2 linked regions of the Hamadaea flava genome follow. The protein of the gene in region 2 binds, or shares a complex with, the protein of the main gene of each other region. Links are inferred from orthologs where the notes say so. Each region holds a gene or a part of one and is shown on either strand. Other genes may lie near its edges. The genes, in order: uvrA and mfd.

Region 1 (8,111 bases), 1.6 Mb from region 2 along the record:
TGATGATGAACCGCCGGTACTCACTCTTTCGGGCGAGTCCGTCCTCGAACACGACCATGCTGGCGACCACGTCGGTGCCCTGGATCTGGGAGATGTCGAAGCACTCCACGCGCAGCGGCGCGGTCGGCAGGGCGAGCGCCTCGGCGATCTCCTCCAGCGCGGCGCTGCGCGCCGTCAGGTCGGTGGCCCGCCGCAGCTTGTGCCGGGTCAGCGCCTCGGCCGCGTTGCGGGCGACCGTCTCCATCAGCGTCTTCTTGTCTCCCCGCTGCGGTACGCGCAACGACACCCGCGATCCGCGCCGGTCGGCGAGCCACGCCTCCAACGCGTCGGCGTCGGCGGGCAGCTCGGGGACGAGCACCTCCCGGGGCACGTCGGCGCCCTCGGCGGTGTCGCCGTAGATCTGCGAGCAGAAGTGGTGCACCAGGTCGCCCGTGGTGAGCTGCTCGGTCTTCTCGACGACCCAGCCGCGCTGGCCCCGCACCCGGCCGCCCCGCACGTGGAAGACCTGAACCGCGGCTTCGAGCTGGTCCTCGGCGAACGCCACCACGTCGGCGTCGGTGCCGTCGCCGAGCACGACCGCCTGCTTCTCCAGTGCCTTGCGGGCGGCGCTCAGGTCGTCGCGGAGCCGGGCGGCGCGTTCGTAGTCCATCTCGGACGAAGCGCCGAACATCTCCCGTTCCAGCCGCTTGAGCAGCTTGTCGGTGCCGCCCGCCATGAAGTCGCAGAACTCGTCGACGATCGCCCGGTGCTCGGCCGCGGACACCCGGCCCACGCAGGGCGCCGAACATTTGCCGATGTAGCCGAGCAGGCAGGGCCGGTCGATCTGGTTCGCCCGTTTGAACACCCCGGCGCTGCACGTGCGGGCCGGGAAGACCCGCAGCAGCAGGTCGAGCGTCTCGCGGATGGCCCAGGCGTGCGAGTAAGGACCGAAGTAGCGCACGCCTTTGCGCTTCGCGCCCCGCATCACCTGCAGGCGCGGATATTCCTCGTCGAGGGTGACCGCCAGGAACGGGTACGACTTGTCGTCGCGGTACTTGACGTTGAACCGCGGGTCGAACTCCTTGATCCAGGCGTATTCGAGCTGGAGCGCCTCGACCTCGGTGCCGACCGTCACCCAGTCCACTGAGGAGGCGGTGGTGACCATCTGCTGCGTCCGTGGATGCAGCGACCACAGGTCGGCGAAGTACGAGTTGAGTCGTTGGCGCAGGCTCTTGGCCTTGCCGACGTAGATCACCCGGCCGCTCGGATCGCGGAACCGATAGACCCCCGGCGACTCCGGAATGGTGCCGGTGGCGGGGCGGTACGTCGAAGGATCGGCCACGCCGCAAGCCTACTCAGGACGGCTGACAAGATCGCTTCGCTGCCCCGCCACCGGCGGGGATCACGAGAGCTTGATGTCGGCGCCGTCGACGACGATCGTCTTCTCGGCCAGTGCCTTGGTCGCGGGCGGGCTCACCACTGAGCCGTCCGTGATGGAGAACTTGCTGAAGTGGCAGTCGCAGTTGATCGTGCCGTTCGACACCCCGGACAGCGGGCACTGCTGGTGGGTGCACATGCTGTCGAAGGCCTTGAAGGTGCCGGCGGTGGGCTGGGTGACGACCACGCCGGCGGCGGTGATGACCTTGCCACCGCCGACCGGGATGTCGCTGGTCTTCGCGATCGCCGCGCCGCCGCCACCAGTGTTGCCGGTGCTGCCGCCGGTGGCTCCGGCAGTCGCGCCCGTCGAGCCGCCGCCCGCGGCGGTGGTCGGGGCGGCAGCCGGCGTCTCGTCGGCCGAACAGGCGGTGAGCAGGGCCGCCGCGCCGACTGCGCCCGCCGAGGCGAACAGCGTACGGCGGGAGGTGGATGGGGTGTTCTCGGTCCGCTCGGTCATTTCAGACAGGCTAGCGGCCAGAAAACGCGTTGTAAGTAGTTGAACCATCACAATTTCCTGTGGCCCGGTCTCGCACCGCAGACATGACGATCACGTCACACCGGCGGGCTCGTTGGAGGACGTGATGAACCTGATCACCTCGCCCGACCAGGCGCTACGGCAGGCGACCGCGCCCTGGTTCTCGGCCCGGCCGGCCCGCGACACCGAGCTGGTCCACGTCGCCTTCTTCGGCCGGTTCACCCCGGTCCAGGGCGCGCCGGTCGTCGGCACGGCGATCGCGGCGCTCTCCGGCGACCCGCGTTTCGTCTTCACCGTCGTCGGGTCCGGCCCCGACCTACCTGCCACGCGTACGGCGGCCGCCCCGAACGCCTGGGTCACCTGGCGCGAGTGGGTGGCCGCGCACGAGCTGCCCGGCCTGATCGCCGGGCACGACGTCTGCCTGGGCATCTTCGGCACGTCCCGGCGCGCGCTGTCGGTCGTGCCGACCGAGGTCTACCAAGCGGCCGCCGCGGGCTGCGCGGTCGTCACCTCCGACACCGCCCCGCAGCGGGCGGCCTTCGGCGACGCCGCCGTGCTCGTCCCGGCCGGCGACCCGGCCGCCCTCTCCGCGGCGCTCCGGCAGCTTGCCGACGACCCCGACGAGCTCACCCGGCTTCGCAAGGCCGCCCGGGACCGGGCCAGGGAACGTTTCGGCGCCTAGCTTCAATACCGTGTCGATCTAGGCGGGCAAGGGTCGCCCGGGACCGTGTTGATCTAGGGCGGGCAAGCGTCGTCCGGGACCGTGTTGATCTAGGCGGGCAAGGGTCGCCCGGGCCACCATTTCCCGCGTAGATCAACTCGCGGTCTGGCGATCTTGAACAGAAAATGTCGCCATGACGACGGAAGCCGTCCAAGATCACAGCTAGCGCCCCGGCCCATGGCCGCGCCCGCGCGGGCCAAGCCCCCGCAGACGCCAAGCCCCCCGCAGACGCCAAGCCCCCCGCAAACGCCAAGCCCCCCGCAAACGCCAAGCCCCCCGGCAAACGCGGCCAGCGCCCCAAGCTGTGACCCAGGCGTCAGACCTTCGCCTTGGCCCGGCTCGTCGCCCGCTTCTTCGGCGTCGCCTGCACCGGGACCTCCGTGACGAGGTGTCGCAGGAAGGCACCGGTGTGCGACTCGGGCATCGCGGCGATCTGCTCGGGCGTACCCTCGCCGACCACCGTGCCGCCGCGGTGCCCGCCCTCGGGGCCCATGTCGATGATCCAGTCCGAGCTCTTGATCACGTCGAGGTTGTGCTCGATCACGATCACCGTGTTGCCCTTGTCGACCAGACCCTGGAGGACCAGCAGCAGCTTGCGGATGTCTTCGAAGTGCAGACCGGTGGTCGGCTCGTCCAGCACGTAGACCGTCCGCCCGGTCGACCGCTTCTGCAGCTCGGCCGCGAGCTTGACGCGCTGCGCCTCACCGCCGGACAGGGTCGGCGCCGGCTGACCCAGCCGGACGTACCCGAGCCCGACGTCGACCAGCGTCTTGAGGTGCCGGTGGATCGCCGGGATCGCCTCGAAGAACCCGGACGCCTCCTCGATCGGCATCTGCAGGACCTCGGCGATCGTCCGGCCCTTGTAGTGAACCTCCAGGGTCTCCCGGTTGTACCGGTCACCCTTGCAGACCTCGCACGGGACGTACACGTCCGGGAGGAAGTTCATCTCGATCTTGATCGTGCCGTCGCCCGCGCAGTTCTCGCAGCGGCCGCCCTTGACGTTGAAGGAGAACCGGCCCGGCCCGTAGCCGCGTACCTTCGCCTCCGTGGTCTCGGCGAACAGCTTGCGGATGTTGTCGAACACTCCGGTGTAGGTCGCGGGGTTCGACCGGGGCGTACGCCCGATCGGCGACTGGTCCACCCCGACGACCTTGTCCACGTGATCGAGCCCGGTGACCCGCGTATGCCGGCCGGGCACCAGCCGAGCGCCGTTGATCTGGTTGGCGAGCACCGCGTGCAGGATGTCGTTGACCAGCGTCGACTTGCCCGACCCGGAGACGCCGGTAACCGAGATCAGCTGGCCGAGCGGGAACGACACCGTGACGTTGTGCAGGTTGTGCTCCCGCGCCCCGACGACGGTCAGCTCGCGGCCCTTCGTCTGCGGCCGCCGCCGGGTCGGGACCGGGATGAACCGCCGCCCGGAGAGGAAGTCACCGGTGATCGACTCCTCGTTCTTGAGCAGATCGTCGTACGTGCCGGAGTGCACGATGAACCCGCCGTGCTCCCCCGCGCCCGGGCCGATGTCGACCACCCAGTCGGCCGTCTTGATCGTGTCCTCGTCGTGCTCGACGACGATCAGCGTGTTGCCCAGACCTCGCAGCCGGACGAGCGTCTCGATGAGCCGGTGGTTGTCGCGCTGGTGCAGGCCGATCGACGGCTCGTCCAGCACGTAGAGCACGCCCACCAGGCCCGACCCGATCTGGGTGGCGAGCCGGATGCGCTGCGCCTCGCCGCCGGACAGCGAGCCGGCCGGGCGGTCGAGTGACAAGTAGTCCAGACCGACGTCGAGCAGGAACTGCAGCCGGGCGTTGATCTCCTTGAGCACGCGCTCGGCGATCATCTTCTGCCGGTCGGTCAGCTCCAGGTCCACGAGCAGCTGCGCGGCCTCCCCCACGGACAGGTTGCAGACCTCGGCGATGCTGTGCCCGGCGATGGTGACCGCGAGCACCTCGGGCTTGAGCCGGGTGCCGCCGCAGGCCGCGCAGGGCACCTCGCGCATGTAGCCCTCGTACTTCTCGCGGCTCCACTCGCTCTCGGTGTCGGCGTGCCGCCGCTCCAGCCACGGGACGACGCCTTCGTAGCCCGCGTAGTAGGAGCGCTCGCGCCCGTACTTGTTCCGGTAGCGGACGTGGACCTGGTTCTCCACGCCGTGCAGGATCAGCTTCTGCGCCTTGGCCGACAGCGCCCGCCAGGGCGTGTCCAGGTCGAATCCCTGCTCTTCGCCGAGGGAGCCCAGCACCTGGATGAAGTAGTCGAAGGTGTGCCCGCTCGCCCACGGCGCGATCGCGCCGTCCCGGATGGACTTCTCGTCGTCGGGGACGAGCAGCTCCGGGTCGACCTCCTTCTTCTGGCCGAGGCCGGTGCACTCGGGGCAGGCGCCGTAGGGCGCGTTGAACGAGAACACCCGCGGCTCCAGGTCCTCGATCGCCAGCGGGTGCTCGTTGGGGCAGGCCAGGTGCTCGGAGAACTTGCGCTCGCGGTGCTCGTCGTCCTCGGGGAGGTCCACGAAGTCCAGCACGACGATGCCGGCCGCCAGGCCGAGCGCCGTCTCGATCGAGTCGGTCAGCCGCTGCTTGGCACCGGCCTTCACGGCGAGCCGGTCGACCACCACCTCGATGGTGTGCTTCTCCTGCTTCTTCAGCTTCGGCGCCTCGACCAGCGGATGCACCACGCCGTCGACCCGGGCCCGGGCGAAGCCCTTGGCCTGCAGCTCGGAGAACAGGTCGAGGTACTCCCCCTTCCGGCCGCGAACGACCGGGGCGAGCACCTGGAACCGGGTCCCGTCCGGCATCGCCAGCACACGGTCCACGATCTGCTGCGGCGACTGCTTGGTGATCGCCTCCCCGCAGACCGGGCAGTGCGGCTCGCCGACCCGGGCGTACAGCAGGCGGAGGTAGTCGTAGACCTCGGTGATCGTGCCGACCGTCGACCGCGGGTTGCGGGAGGTCGACTTCTGGTCGATGGAGACCGCCGGGGACAGGCCCTCGATGAAGTCGACGTCGGGCTTGTCCATCTGGCCGAGGAACTGCCGGGCGTAGCTCGACAGCGACTCGACGTAGCGCCGCTGGCCCTCGGCGAAGATCGTGTCGAAGGCGAGGCTCGACTTGCCCGACCCGGACAGCCCGGTGAAGACGATCATCGCGTCGCGGGGCAGATCCAGGCTGACGTCACGCAGGTTGTGCTCACGCGCACCACGGATGATCAAACGGTCAGTCACCGCAAAAGCTCCTAGATCGGACAGGTGATGGCAGGCAGGGTCCCGCTGCGAGCGGACTGTATCCGGGAGGTATGACAAGAACGAGCCAAAGATTAGTCCGACCCGCGCCACCAGGCTAAAACAATAGCGGGTGGCTTCGGACACCTGTCCGAAGCCACCCGCTCCCGCCTGTCCTCAGGCGTGTCGTTCCCGCGCCCGCTGCCGGGCGGCCCGCTGCTCCTCCCGGAGGCGTACCGCCTTCCGCTTGCTCTCGTGCGCCAGCTCACGTTGCAGCCGCAGCCAGCTCGCCCACCGGCGACCGGTCAGCTCGCCGTCGTCGAGCGCCGCCTGCACCGCACAGCCCGGCTCCGTCGTGTGCGAACAGTCCGCGAACTTGCAGCGCAGCGCCAGCTCGTCGACGTCGGAGAACGCCGCCACCAGGCCTTCCGAGCCATCGAGCAGGCCGACGCCCCGCAGCCCCGGCGTGTCGATGATCGCGCCGCCGCCCGGAACCGGAATCAGCGCCCGATGCGTCGTGGTGTGCCGGCCCTTGCCGTCCACTCGGCGTACCGCTTGCGTGGTCATGACGGTCGTCCCGGCCAACGCGTTGACCAACGTCGACTTGCCCGCGCCGGAGCGCCCGAGCAGCGCCATGGTCCGGCCCTCCGCCACCTGCGGCCGCAGCTCGTCCAGCCCCGCGCCGGTGTCCGCGCTGACCGCGAGCACCACCACACCCGGCGCGATCTCCCGCACCTGGTCCACGATCGCGTCGGGATACCGCGTCACGTCCGCCTTGGTCAGCACCACCATCGGCTCGGCCTCCGAATCCCAGGCCAGCGCCAGCAGACGCTCGATACGGCCCAGGTCCGGGCCGCTGTCCAGCGGCTCTATCACCGCGGCCGTGTCCATGTTCGCGGCCAGGACCTGCCCGCTCGCGTCCTTGTCCGCGGTCCTTCGCACAATCTGGGTACGCCGCGGCAGCACCGCCTCGATGGTGGTACGCCGGTCCGGCCAGTCCCGCACCACCACCCAGTCGCCGGTGCACGGCAGCTGCACCGAGTCCGCCGCGGCCTGGGCCATCACGCCCCCGCCGAGACTGGCCCGGTCGGCGCCCTGCGTCGTCAGCACCGTGCACACACCGCGATCCACCCGCAGCACCCGACCCGGGCGCGCGTCGATCCGGTCGAACGGCGCGTACGCCGCCGCGAAGTGGTCGTCCCACCCGAGCGCTCTCATCTGCCTCGTTTCCTTTTCAGCCATTACCCCCATGGTCAAGTGCGCCCGGCTCCGGCGCACCCCAATTTCCCCGGCCCAGCCGCGTACGCTCGGCGAATGGCCGCTCTTCGGGTCCGGAGCCGCTCCGTCGGCCCCGCCGACAACATCGCGTACCTGCTGACGTGCGAGTCGACCGGCGAGCAGTTGCTGATCGACGCGGCCGACGAGCCCACCCGCCTGTTCGACCTGGTCGGCGACGGCGGCCTGGCCACCATAGTGACCACTCATCGCCATGCCGACCACTGGCGGGCGCTGGCCGCCCTCGCCACGAGGACCGGGGCGCGCCTGCTCGCGCATCCGCTGGACGCTGCCGCGCTGCCGGTCCCCACCGATTCCGTCCACGACGGCGACGTGATCACGGTCGGCGCAGTGGATCTCGAGGTGATCCACCTCGTCGGGCATACGCCCGGCTCGATCGCGCTGCTGTACCGGGGCGACCCGCCGCAGATCTTCACCGGCGACAGCCTCTTCCCCGGTGGCGTCGGCAACACCTGGGGTGACTCGGCCGCTTTCGCCACCCTGATCGACGACGTCACCACCAAGATCTTCGATCGGCTGCCCGACGAGACCGTCGTCTGGCCTGGTCACGGCAAGCCGACGACGCTCGGCGCCGAACGTTCCTCGCTCCCCGAGTGGCGCGCCCGCGGCTGGTAGCAGCCGCTACCGGATGATGCCCGCCGCGTGCAGTCGTTTGGTGGCCGCGCGGTCCACGCACACCCGGACCTCCGAGCCGCCGCCACCACCGCCGCCACTACCTCCCGCGAATGCGGCCGCCACCACGGCGAGCAGCAGCAACGGCAGAAGCAGGATGCGGACCGTCATGGCCCAGCAGGCCCGGTAGCCGACGCGACTGCCGTCGGCGTTCCGCACGAGGTGCGTGCCGGTCAGCACGCCGCCGAGGGCCCGGCCGTCGCCGAAGAACGACCCATAGAGCACGGGTACGCCCACGACGACCGCCGCCATCAGACCCAAGAGCAGCCCGGCGGAGATCTTTCCCGTCGAGTACATGACGGCGACGACGGCCAGAC
Region 2 (8,874 bases):
TGCCACGACATGTCCCAGGTGGAGCCCAGCATCTTGAGGATGAACGCCACCAGCCACAACCGGTAGACCAGCAGCACCGTGGCGGGGCGCTGCTCCTCGGTCGGCCCGGAGATGGCGATGCGAGCCCAGTCCGTGGGCGGCAACGTCAAGATCGTCACTGGGTCAACTCGTCTCGATAGAAGGGGCACGAACGTTCAGGGAATTCTGCCGTGCGACACGCCGCTTGGGTATCCACCGCGTCCCCGAACTCTCCCTGAGATCCCGACCATGAGTAAGCTGCCTGCCGGACTGTCGATTTCTGGAGGCCGCCGTGCGTACACACCGCCGACTGACCACTGCCGCCGTGGCCGGCGCCCTGGCCGCGCTCGCCCTGGCCGGCTGCCGATCGGCGCCGAGCGCCGCGGCGTACGTCGGCGACAGCCGGCTCACCGAGGCTCAGGTGACCGACATGGTCGACAGCACCGGGGGCCGGATCACGCGAGAAGGCGTCGTGCTGAGCTTCGTGCTCGCCAACGCCTGCAAGCAGTTCGCCGCCGACGCCGGCTTCTCGCCGAACACGCAGCAGGGCGCTCAGGCGCTGTCGACCGAAGGGCTCGACCAGTCCACCGAGATCGGCCGGCTGCGGCTGGAGATGCACAGCTGCATCTACGGCGCGCCCGACGCCGGGGTCAAGGTGACCGACGAGGACCTCCGCTGGTTCTACGACGACGCGATCAAGTACGGCGCGATCCAGCCGAACGTGACCTTCGAGCAGGTCAAGCCGGAGCTCAGCGGCAGCCAGGAGGTCGTGCAGACGCTGGCGCTGCGCCGGATGTGGGCCGACGCCACCGCCAACCAGGACATCTCCGTCAGCCCCCGCTACCGGGCGCTGAGCATCTCGGTCGGCGCGCCCGGCAACGTGCCGGTCGTCCTGCAGCTCGGCGACTCCGCCAACGACAGCGTCGTCGACGCGCCCACGCCGGCCCCGTCCGAGACCGCCGCTGGTGGAACCGGCGCCGTCCAGAGCTGATGACGGCGCGAATCGTCCTGCTCGTCACCTCCCCTCGGCTGCCGGCTGGACTGCTCACCGCACAGGCGTGGGACCTGGTACGCGCGTACCCGGTGCTGGCCGGAGCCGAGAACGCGCAGACCACCGCGCTGCGCGCGAACGGGGCTGACGTCACGATCCTGCCGTCGCCGACCGCCGCGGCGCTCCTGGCCGCCGCCGGCACCTCCGTGGAAGACGGCGGCACCTCCGTGGAAGACGGCGGCACCTCCGTGCAAGGCGGCGGCACCTCCGTGGAAGACGGCGGCACCTCCGTGGAAGACGGCGGCACCTCCGTGGAAGGCGGCGGCACGGTTGTCTGGCTGGCCGGGCCCGACGGCGACCAGCGACTGGCCCGGGAGCTCGGCCTCAAGCTGGCGAGCAATCCGGAACTCGCCGAGATGGAGCTGCTCTACGGCTCCTGGGATCCGCCCGGCGCCCGGCTCCTCGACGCGGTCGCCGTCATGGACCGTCTGCACGCCGACGACGCGTGGAAACGCTCGCAGACCCATCAGACCCTCGCCCGCTACCTGCTGGAGGAGGCGTACGAGGCGTACGACGCGATCCGGGCCGACGACCTCGACGCGCTGCGCGGGGAGATCGGCGACGTCCTGCTGCAGGTCCTGCTGCACGCCCGGATGGCCGAGGAACTCCCCGACGAAGAGCGTTGGACCATCGACGACGTGGCCGGCGAGTTCGTCGAGAAGATGATCCGCCGGAACCCGCACGTCTTCGAGCCGGGCCGAGAGACCGACGACCTCGAGGAGATCGTCGCCAACTGGAACGCCGTCAAGGCGGCCGAACGGGCCGCGCATCCGCCCCGGGCGACGACGTCGCTGGCGAGCGCGCTGGCGACGCTGGCGCAGTCGTCGCGGGACGAGGACGCCGTCGACGCTCTTCGCGAGGCACTCCGACAGCTGACTTCATGATCAGGGTCATTTCCGCGGTGCCATAGCGACATGGAAATGACCCTGATCAAGGCTCGCAGGGGCTAAACCGCAGGCGGCCCCAGAACGTCGGACAGCGCCTGCGCACACCACTCCAGCAGGGCCTGGTCGCGCAGAGGCTCCCCGCCGATCCGCCGAGTGGTCGGGCGCGGCACGGACACCTGGGACGTGGCGGGCTTGTAGACGGCGTCCGGGTGGTACCGCTTGAGCCGGAGCTGCTTGCTGTCGGGCAGCTCCAGCGGCGAGAACCGCAGGTGCTTGCCTTGTACCGACACCTCGCTGAGCCCGTACGCCCGGGCCAGCGCCCGGAACCGGGCGACCGCGATCAGGTTGACGACCGGCGCCGGCGGCTCCCCGTAGCGGTCGGTGAGTTCGTCGACGACCGCGTCGAGTTCCTCGCCGGACCGGGCGTTGGCGATCTTCCGGTACATCTCCAGGCGCAGCCGTTCGACCTCGATGTAGTCGACCGGCAGGTGGGCGTCGACCGGCAGATCGACCTTGACCTCGGTCGCCTCCTCGTCCTCCTCGCCGCCGACGTCGCCCTTGAACGCCTTGACGGCGTCGCCGACCATCCGGACGTAGAGGTCGAAGCCGACGCCTTCGATGTGGCCGGACTGTTCGCCGCCGAGGAGGTTGCCCGCGCCGCGGATCTCCAGGTCCTTCATCGCGACATACATGCCCGCGCCGAGTTCGGTGTGCTGCGCGATGGTCGCCAGCCGTTCGTGGGCGTGTTCGGTCAGCGGCTTCTCCGGCGGATACAGGAAGTACGCGTACGCCCGCTCGCGGCCACGGCCGACACGACCCCGGATCTGGTGCAACTGGGCCAGCCCGAGCAGGTCGGCCCGTTCGAGGATCAGGGTGTTGGCGTTGGGGATGTCGATGCCGGACTCGATGATCGTGGTGGCCACGAGGACGTCGTACTCCTTCTCCCAGAAGCCGATCATCACCTTCTCGAGGGCTTCCTCGCCCATCTGGCCGTGCGCGGTGACGACGCGGGCCTCGGGGACGAGTTCCCGGAGGCGCCGGGCCGCCTTGTCGATCGACTCGACCCGGTTGTGCAGGTAGAACACCTGGCCGTCGCGGAGCAGCTCCCGGTGGATGGCGGCGGCGACCTGCTTGTCGTCGTACGCCCCGACGTAGGTCAGGACGGGATGGCGCTCCTCCGGAGGGGTGGCGATGGTGGACATCTCCCGGATGCCGGTGATCGCCATTTCGAGCGTACGCGGAATCGGGGTGGCCGACATGGTCAGAACGTCCACATTGGTCCGCAGCGACTTGAGGTGTTCCTTGTGCTCCACCCCGAACCGCTGCTCCTCGTCCACCACGACGAGGCCGAGCTGCTTGAACCGGGTGGCCTGCTGAAGCAGCCGGTGGGTGCCGATGACGATGTCGGCGCTGCCTTCGGACGCCATCTCGATGGTGCGCGTGGACTCCGACGGGGTCTGGAACCGCGACAGCTGCCGGATCTGCACCGGGAACTGGGCCATCCGCTCGGAGAAGGTGTTGAAGTGCTGCTGGGCGAGCAGCGTCGTGGGGACGAGGATGGCGACCTGCTTGCCGTCCTGCACCGCCTTGAACGCCGCGCGTACGGCGATCTCGGTCTTGCCGTAGCCGACGTCGCCGCAGATCAGGCGGTCCATCGGCACGGCCTTCTCCATGTCGCCCTTGACCTCTTCGATCGCGGCGAGCTGGTCCGGCGTCTCGGTGTAGGGGAACGCGTCCTCCAGCTCCCGCTGCCACGGGGTGTCCAGGCCGAACGCGTGTCCCCTGGCGCCCTGCCGCGCCGCGTACAGCTGAATGAGCTGGGCCGCGATCTCCCGGACCGCCTTGCGCGCGCGAGCCTTGGCCTTCTGCCAGTCCGAACCGCCCATCTTGTGCAGGGTCGGCTGCTCGCCGCCGACATACCGGGACAGTTGGTCGAGGGCGTCGGTGGGGACGAACAGCCGATCGCCCGGCTGGCCGCGCTTGGCCGGGGCGTACTCGATGACCAGGTATTCCCGCTCGGCCCCGTTGACCTGCCGCTGCACCAGCTCGACGTAGCGGCCGATGCCGTGCTGCTCGTGCACCACGAAGTCGCCGGCGCGCAGCTCCAGCGGGTCGATCGTGTTGCGCCGCCGGGACGGCATCTTGCGCATGTCCTTCGTGGACGCTCCCCGGCCGCCCGAGATGTCGGTCCCGGTCACGATCGCGACCTGGGCGGTCTCGTCGACCAGGCCGCTCGTCAGCGGGCCTGTGGTGATGAGCAGCTCGCCCGCGGCGAGGCCGGCCGCGTCCGACACGTGCGCGCCGACGCCCGCGTCACGCAGCACCTCGGCGGCCCGCTGAGCCGGTCCGTGGCCCTCGAAGACCAGCGCCACCTTCCAGCCGTCACGTAGCCAGCCGGTCAGGTCGTCGAGCAGCCGCGCGGTGTCGCCGTGATACAGCGGCGCGGCCTGCCCGCCCAGGGTGAGCAGCGTCGTCGTGTCGTCGCTGACCGACACCGTCTCGGGAACGTCGAGCCACGGCGTCTGGTCGACCGCCGCCGGCTCGCCCGAGTCCAGCCCGAACGGCGCGATCGACCACCACGACTGACCGCGGGAAAGCGCGGCTCCGCGTACCTCGGCCAGCGTCTTGAAGGCGGCGGCGTCCACGTCGATCGGGGCTCGCCCGCCACTCGCGGCCGCGGCCCAGCCGGCCTGCAAGAACTCCTCACTTGTACGCACAAGGTCATGCGCGCGGGTGCGGATGCGTTCGGGATCGCAGAGCAGGACGACCGTCTCGCTGGGCAGGCAGTCGGCGAGCAGCTCCATGCTGTGGTCGCCGGCCAGGGCCGGGGCGAGCGACTCCATCCCCTCGACCGGGATGCCCTCGGCCAGCTTCTCCAGGATCTCGGCCAGCTCGGGATGCTCCGCCAGCAACTCCTCGGCCCGGCCCCGGACCTCCGGGGTCAGCAGCAGCTCCCGGCACGGCACCGCGACCAGCCGGTCCACCGGTTCGATGGTGCGCTGGTCGGCCACGGCGAAGGAGCGGATCTCCTCCACGTCGTCGCCCCAGAACTCCACCCGAAGCGGGTGCTCCTCGGTCGGCGGGAAGACGTCGAGCAGGCCACCGCGGACGGCGAACTCGCCCCGCTTGGTCACCAGGTCGACCCGGGCGTACGCCAGGTCGCTGAGCCGGTGCGCGACCTCCTCCAGATCGGCGCTCGTGCCCGGGGACAACTCCACCGGCATGAGGTCGCCGAGTCCTTTCAACTGCGGCTGGAGCAGGCTGCGTACCGGTGCCACGACGACGCGGAGCGGGCCTTCCAGTTCCGGGTGAGCCAGCCGGCGCAGCACCGCGAGCCGGCGGCCGACGGTGTCGGACCGGGGCGACAGACGTTCGTGCGGGAGCGTCTCCCAGCTCGGGTAGGCCGCGACCTGGTCCGGCGACAGGAACGAGGACAGCGCCTCGGCCAGATCGTCGGCCTCGCGGCTGGTCGCCGTGACGGCGAGGACCGACTTGTTCCGGGCGGCGGTGGCCGCCAGGAAGGGCCGCAGCGCCGACGGCGCGGTGACGTCGACGTCCTCGGCGCCCCGGGCCAGCTCACCGGCGCGGGCGAGAGCGGGGTCGGCGAGGGCCGCCTCCAGCAGACCGACCAGCCTCACGACATTTCCCCCTAGATTTCGGCCCCAGGTCGGGCACCGTGTTTCGGCCACGCCGACTAGCCCCCCGCCCGAATCGGGTGGGGGGTGGACGCTCGGTCACCAGCCTACATTCACCGGCCGACAGGCGGGCCCGAGAGCGGCGTCACAGCGCCCGGACACATCTCGGGCAGGTAACATGCGGGCCAGGACAGCGGCGTCCGTTTCTCAGGCGCGCGCTGCGGGGACGGCAAGCGATCTCCTCGCGCCAGCGCGGCAGCACCCTGGAAGGAACCGCGGTGAGCGAAGCTCGACACCCGATCGATGCGATCGATGAGGACGACGCAGCGCTGCGCGCTGACATCCGACGGCTCGGCACGCTGCTCGGCCAGACTCTGACCCGCCAGGAGGGCCAGGCGCTGCTCGACCTCGTCGAAGAGGTCCGCGCCCTGGTCCGCACCGATCCCGAGGCGGCCGCCGCCAAGCTGGGCGCGCTCGACGTCGCGACCGGGACGAAGCTGGCCCGTGCCTTCTCCACCTACTTCCACCTCGCCAACGTCACCGAGCAGGTGCACCGGGCTCGGGAGCTGCGCCGCGAGCGAGCCAAGCACGGCGGGTGGCTCGACCGGGCCGGCGCCATGATCGCCGAGCGGAAGGTGCCGACCGCCGAGATCGCCGCCGCCGCCCGTCGCCTGGCGGTACGCCCGGTCTTCACCGCGCATCCGACCGAGGCGGCCCGGCGGTCGATCCTGACCAAGCTCCGCAGCATCGCCGACCAGCTCGACAACGAGGCGGCCGAGGCGGTGCTCTATGGCGGCGACGTCACCGCCAAGACCGACCGACGGCTGGCCGAGCTGCTGGATCTGCTGTGGCAGACCGACGAACTGCGGCTCGACCGGCCCGACCCGACCGACGAGGCGCGCAACGCCGTCTACTACCTGCGCGACCTGTACGCCGACGCCGCCCCGCAGGTGCTCGACGACCTCGCCGAGACGCTCCGGTCGCTGGGGGTGGAGAGCGCGCCGAACGGGCAGCCGCTCACCTTCGGGACCTGGATCGGCGGCGACCGCGACGGCAACCCGTTCGTGACCCCGGCGGTCACCCGGGACGTGCTGATCATCCAGCACGAGCACGGCATCCAGGCCACCGAGGAGGCGATGGACGAGCTGATCAACGAGATCAGCGTGTCCCGGCGGCTGCGTACGGTGTCGCTGGACCTGTCGGCCAGCCTCGCCCAGGACCTGGACGCACTGCCGGAGGTGGACGCCCGGTTCCGCCGGGTCAACGCCGAGGAGCCGTACCGCCTGAAGGCGCGCGCGATCAAGGCCAAGCTCGCCAACACCCGGCAGCGTCTGGCCAAGGGCACGCCGCACGTGCACGGGCGCGACTACCTCGGCTCGTCCGGGCTGATCGCCGACCTGGAACTGCTGCGGGCGTCGCTGGCGCGCAACGCCGGGCAGCTGACCGCGACGGGCACCCTGGCCAGCATCATCCGCCGCGTGAGCGCGTTCGGGCTGCGACTGGCCACGATGGACGTACGCGAGCACGCCGAGGCTCATCACGCCGTGCTCGCCCAGCTCTACGCCAGCGTGGGCGAGGTCACCGACTACGCGGGGCTGTCCCGCGCGGAGCGGACCGAGCTGCTGGCTCGGGAGCTGGACAGCCGCCGCCCGCTGTCGCACGCCGACACCCCGCTGAGCGACCGGTCGCGCAAGACGTTCGACGTCTTCAGCACCATCCGGGACGCGCAGGAGCGATTCGGGCCGGAGGTCATCGAGTCGTACATCATCTCGATGACGCAGGGCGTCGACGACGTGCTCGCCGCCGCCGTCCTGGCCCGCGAGGCCGGTCTGATCGACCCGCACAACGCCAAGGCCCGGATCGGGCTCGTGCCGCTGCTGGAGACCCCGGCCGAGCTGTCCGCCGGCGGGCGGCTCCTCGACGAGCTGCTGCGGCTGCCGGCGTACCGGGCCGTCGTGCGCGCTCGCGGCGACGTGCAGGAGGTGATGCTCGGCTACTCCGACTCCAACAAGGAGGCCGGGATCACCACCAGCCAGTGGGGCATCCACCGGGCACAGCGCGACCTGCGGGACGTCGCCGCCCGGCACGGCGTACGCCTGCGGCTGTTCCACGGCCGCGGCGGCACCGTCGGCCGCGGCGGCGGCCCGACCCACGAGGCGATCCTGGCCCAGCCCTACGGCACGCTCGACGGCGCGATCAAGGTGACCGAGCAGGGCGAGGTCATCTCCGACAAGTACACGCTGCCCGCGCTGGCCCGGGAGAACCTGGAGCTGACCGTGGCCGCCGTGCTGCAGGCGACGCTGCTGCACACCGCGCCCCGGCAGCCGCAGGAAGACCTGGCTCGCTGGGACGCGGCGATGGACGCCGTGTCCGACGCGGCCTTCGGGGCGTACCGGGATCTCGTCGAGGATCCGCTGCTCCCCGAGTACTTCTGGGCGGCCACGCCGACCGAGCTGCTCGGCGCGTTGAACATCGGCTCCCGCCCCGCGAAGCGGCCGGACTCGGGCGCCGGGCTCGGTGGCCTGCGGGCTATCCCCTGGGTGTTCGGCTGGACGCAGTCACGCCAGATCGTCCCCGGCTGGTACGGCGTCGGCACCGGCCTGCGCGCCGCACGCGAGGCAGGACTGTTCGACACCCTGACCGACGCGCACTCCCGCTGGCACTTCTTCCGGACCTTCCTCTCCAATGTGGAGATGATGCTGACCAAGACCGACCTGACGATCGCGCGGAACTATGTCGCCGCACTTGTTCCGGAGCGGCTCCAGCCGATCTTCGGCAAGATCGAGGCGGAGTACGCGCGTACCGTCGAGGAGGTCCTGGCGATCACCGGCGAGGCGCACGTGCTGGAGGCGCAGCCGGTGCTGGCGCGGACGCTGGCGGTGCGGGACACCTATCTGGAGCCGTTGCACCACCTCCAGGTTGCGTTGTTGCGGCAGTATCGAGACACCGGGACCAGGTCGGCCGCCACGCCCGGCGGTGGCCGAGCGCCGAGCACCGATCCGACGCTGGAGCGGGCACTGCTCACCACGGTCAACGGCATCGCCGCCGGTCTTCGCAACACCGGCTAGCCCGATCGCAGTGCCACGGTCGAGCTGGCACACTAGTCATCTCGACGCGAGCCAGGGGATGCCTCGCCCGAGACGCCAAAGTGCAGTCAGCACGAACAGGAGGCGACGTGGACCGGTTCGAGTGGGCCCTCACCGACGAGGATCTGGCCAGCGCGCCCGCCCACACGCCCGAACCGGTCGAGCTGGCCGACCTCCAGATGCTGCTCGCCGGGGCG

The links.
Region 1: the proteins of mfd (region 2) and uvrA are in contact, whole or in part, in a crystal structure (PDB 4DFC), measured with the Escherichia coli proteins. The link is inferred for Hamadaea flava from one-to-one orthologs.

Annotation. Positions count from the first base shown.
Region 1 is NZ_JAMZDZ010000001.1:7,053,697-7,061,807, reverse strand. What follows is about bases 2,729-6,135. They hold uvrA (excinuclease ABC subunit UvrA), read right to left. Parts: upstream 5,830-6,135; coding sequence 2,929-5,829; downstream 2,729-2,928. Other genes in these bases: rsgA (ribosome small subunit-dependent GTPase A), read right to left, coding at 6,004-6,135. Outside these bases: excinuclease ABC subunit UvrC, read right to left, coding at 1-1,321; HDA40_RS33160 (Rieske (2Fe-2S) protein), read right to left, coding at 1,382-1,873; HDA40_RS33155 (glycosyltransferase family 4 protein), read left to right, coding at 1,998-2,573; more of rsgA, read right to left, coding at 6,136-7,044; HDA40_RS33140 (MBL fold metallo-hydrolase), read left to right, coding at 7,141-7,737; HDA40_RS33135 (RDD family protein), read right to left, coding at 7,744-8,111. UniProt on the Escherichia coli protein: The UvrABC repair system catalyzes the recognition and processing of DNA lesions. UvrA is an ATPase and a DNA-binding protein. A damage recognition complex composed of 2 UvrA and 2 UvrB subunits scans DNA for abnormalities.
Region 2 is NZ_JAMZDZ010000001.1:5,416,412-5,425,285, reverse strand. Bases 1,816-5,985 are described here. They hold mfd (transcription-repair coupling factor), read right to left. Parts: upstream 5,595-5,985; coding sequence 2,016-5,594; downstream 1,816-2,015. Other genes in these bases: ppc (phosphoenolpyruvate carboxylase), read left to right, coding at 5,870-5,985; HDA40_RS25545 (MazG nucleotide pyrophosphohydrolase domain-containing protein), read left to right, coding at 1,816-1,953. In the rest of the region: HDA40_RS25555 (hypothetical protein), read right to left, coding at 1-158; HDA40_RS25550 (hypothetical protein), read left to right, coding at 311-1,009; more of HDA40_RS25545, read left to right, coding at 1,009-1,815; more of ppc, read left to right, coding at 5,986-8,659; cysC (adenylyl-sulfate kinase), read left to right, coding at 8,767-8,874. UniProt on the Escherichia coli protein: Couples transcription and DNA repair by recognizing RNA polymerase (RNAP) stalled at DNA lesions. Mediates ATP-dependent release of RNAP and its truncated transcript from the DNA, and recruitment of nucleotide excision repair machinery to the damaged site.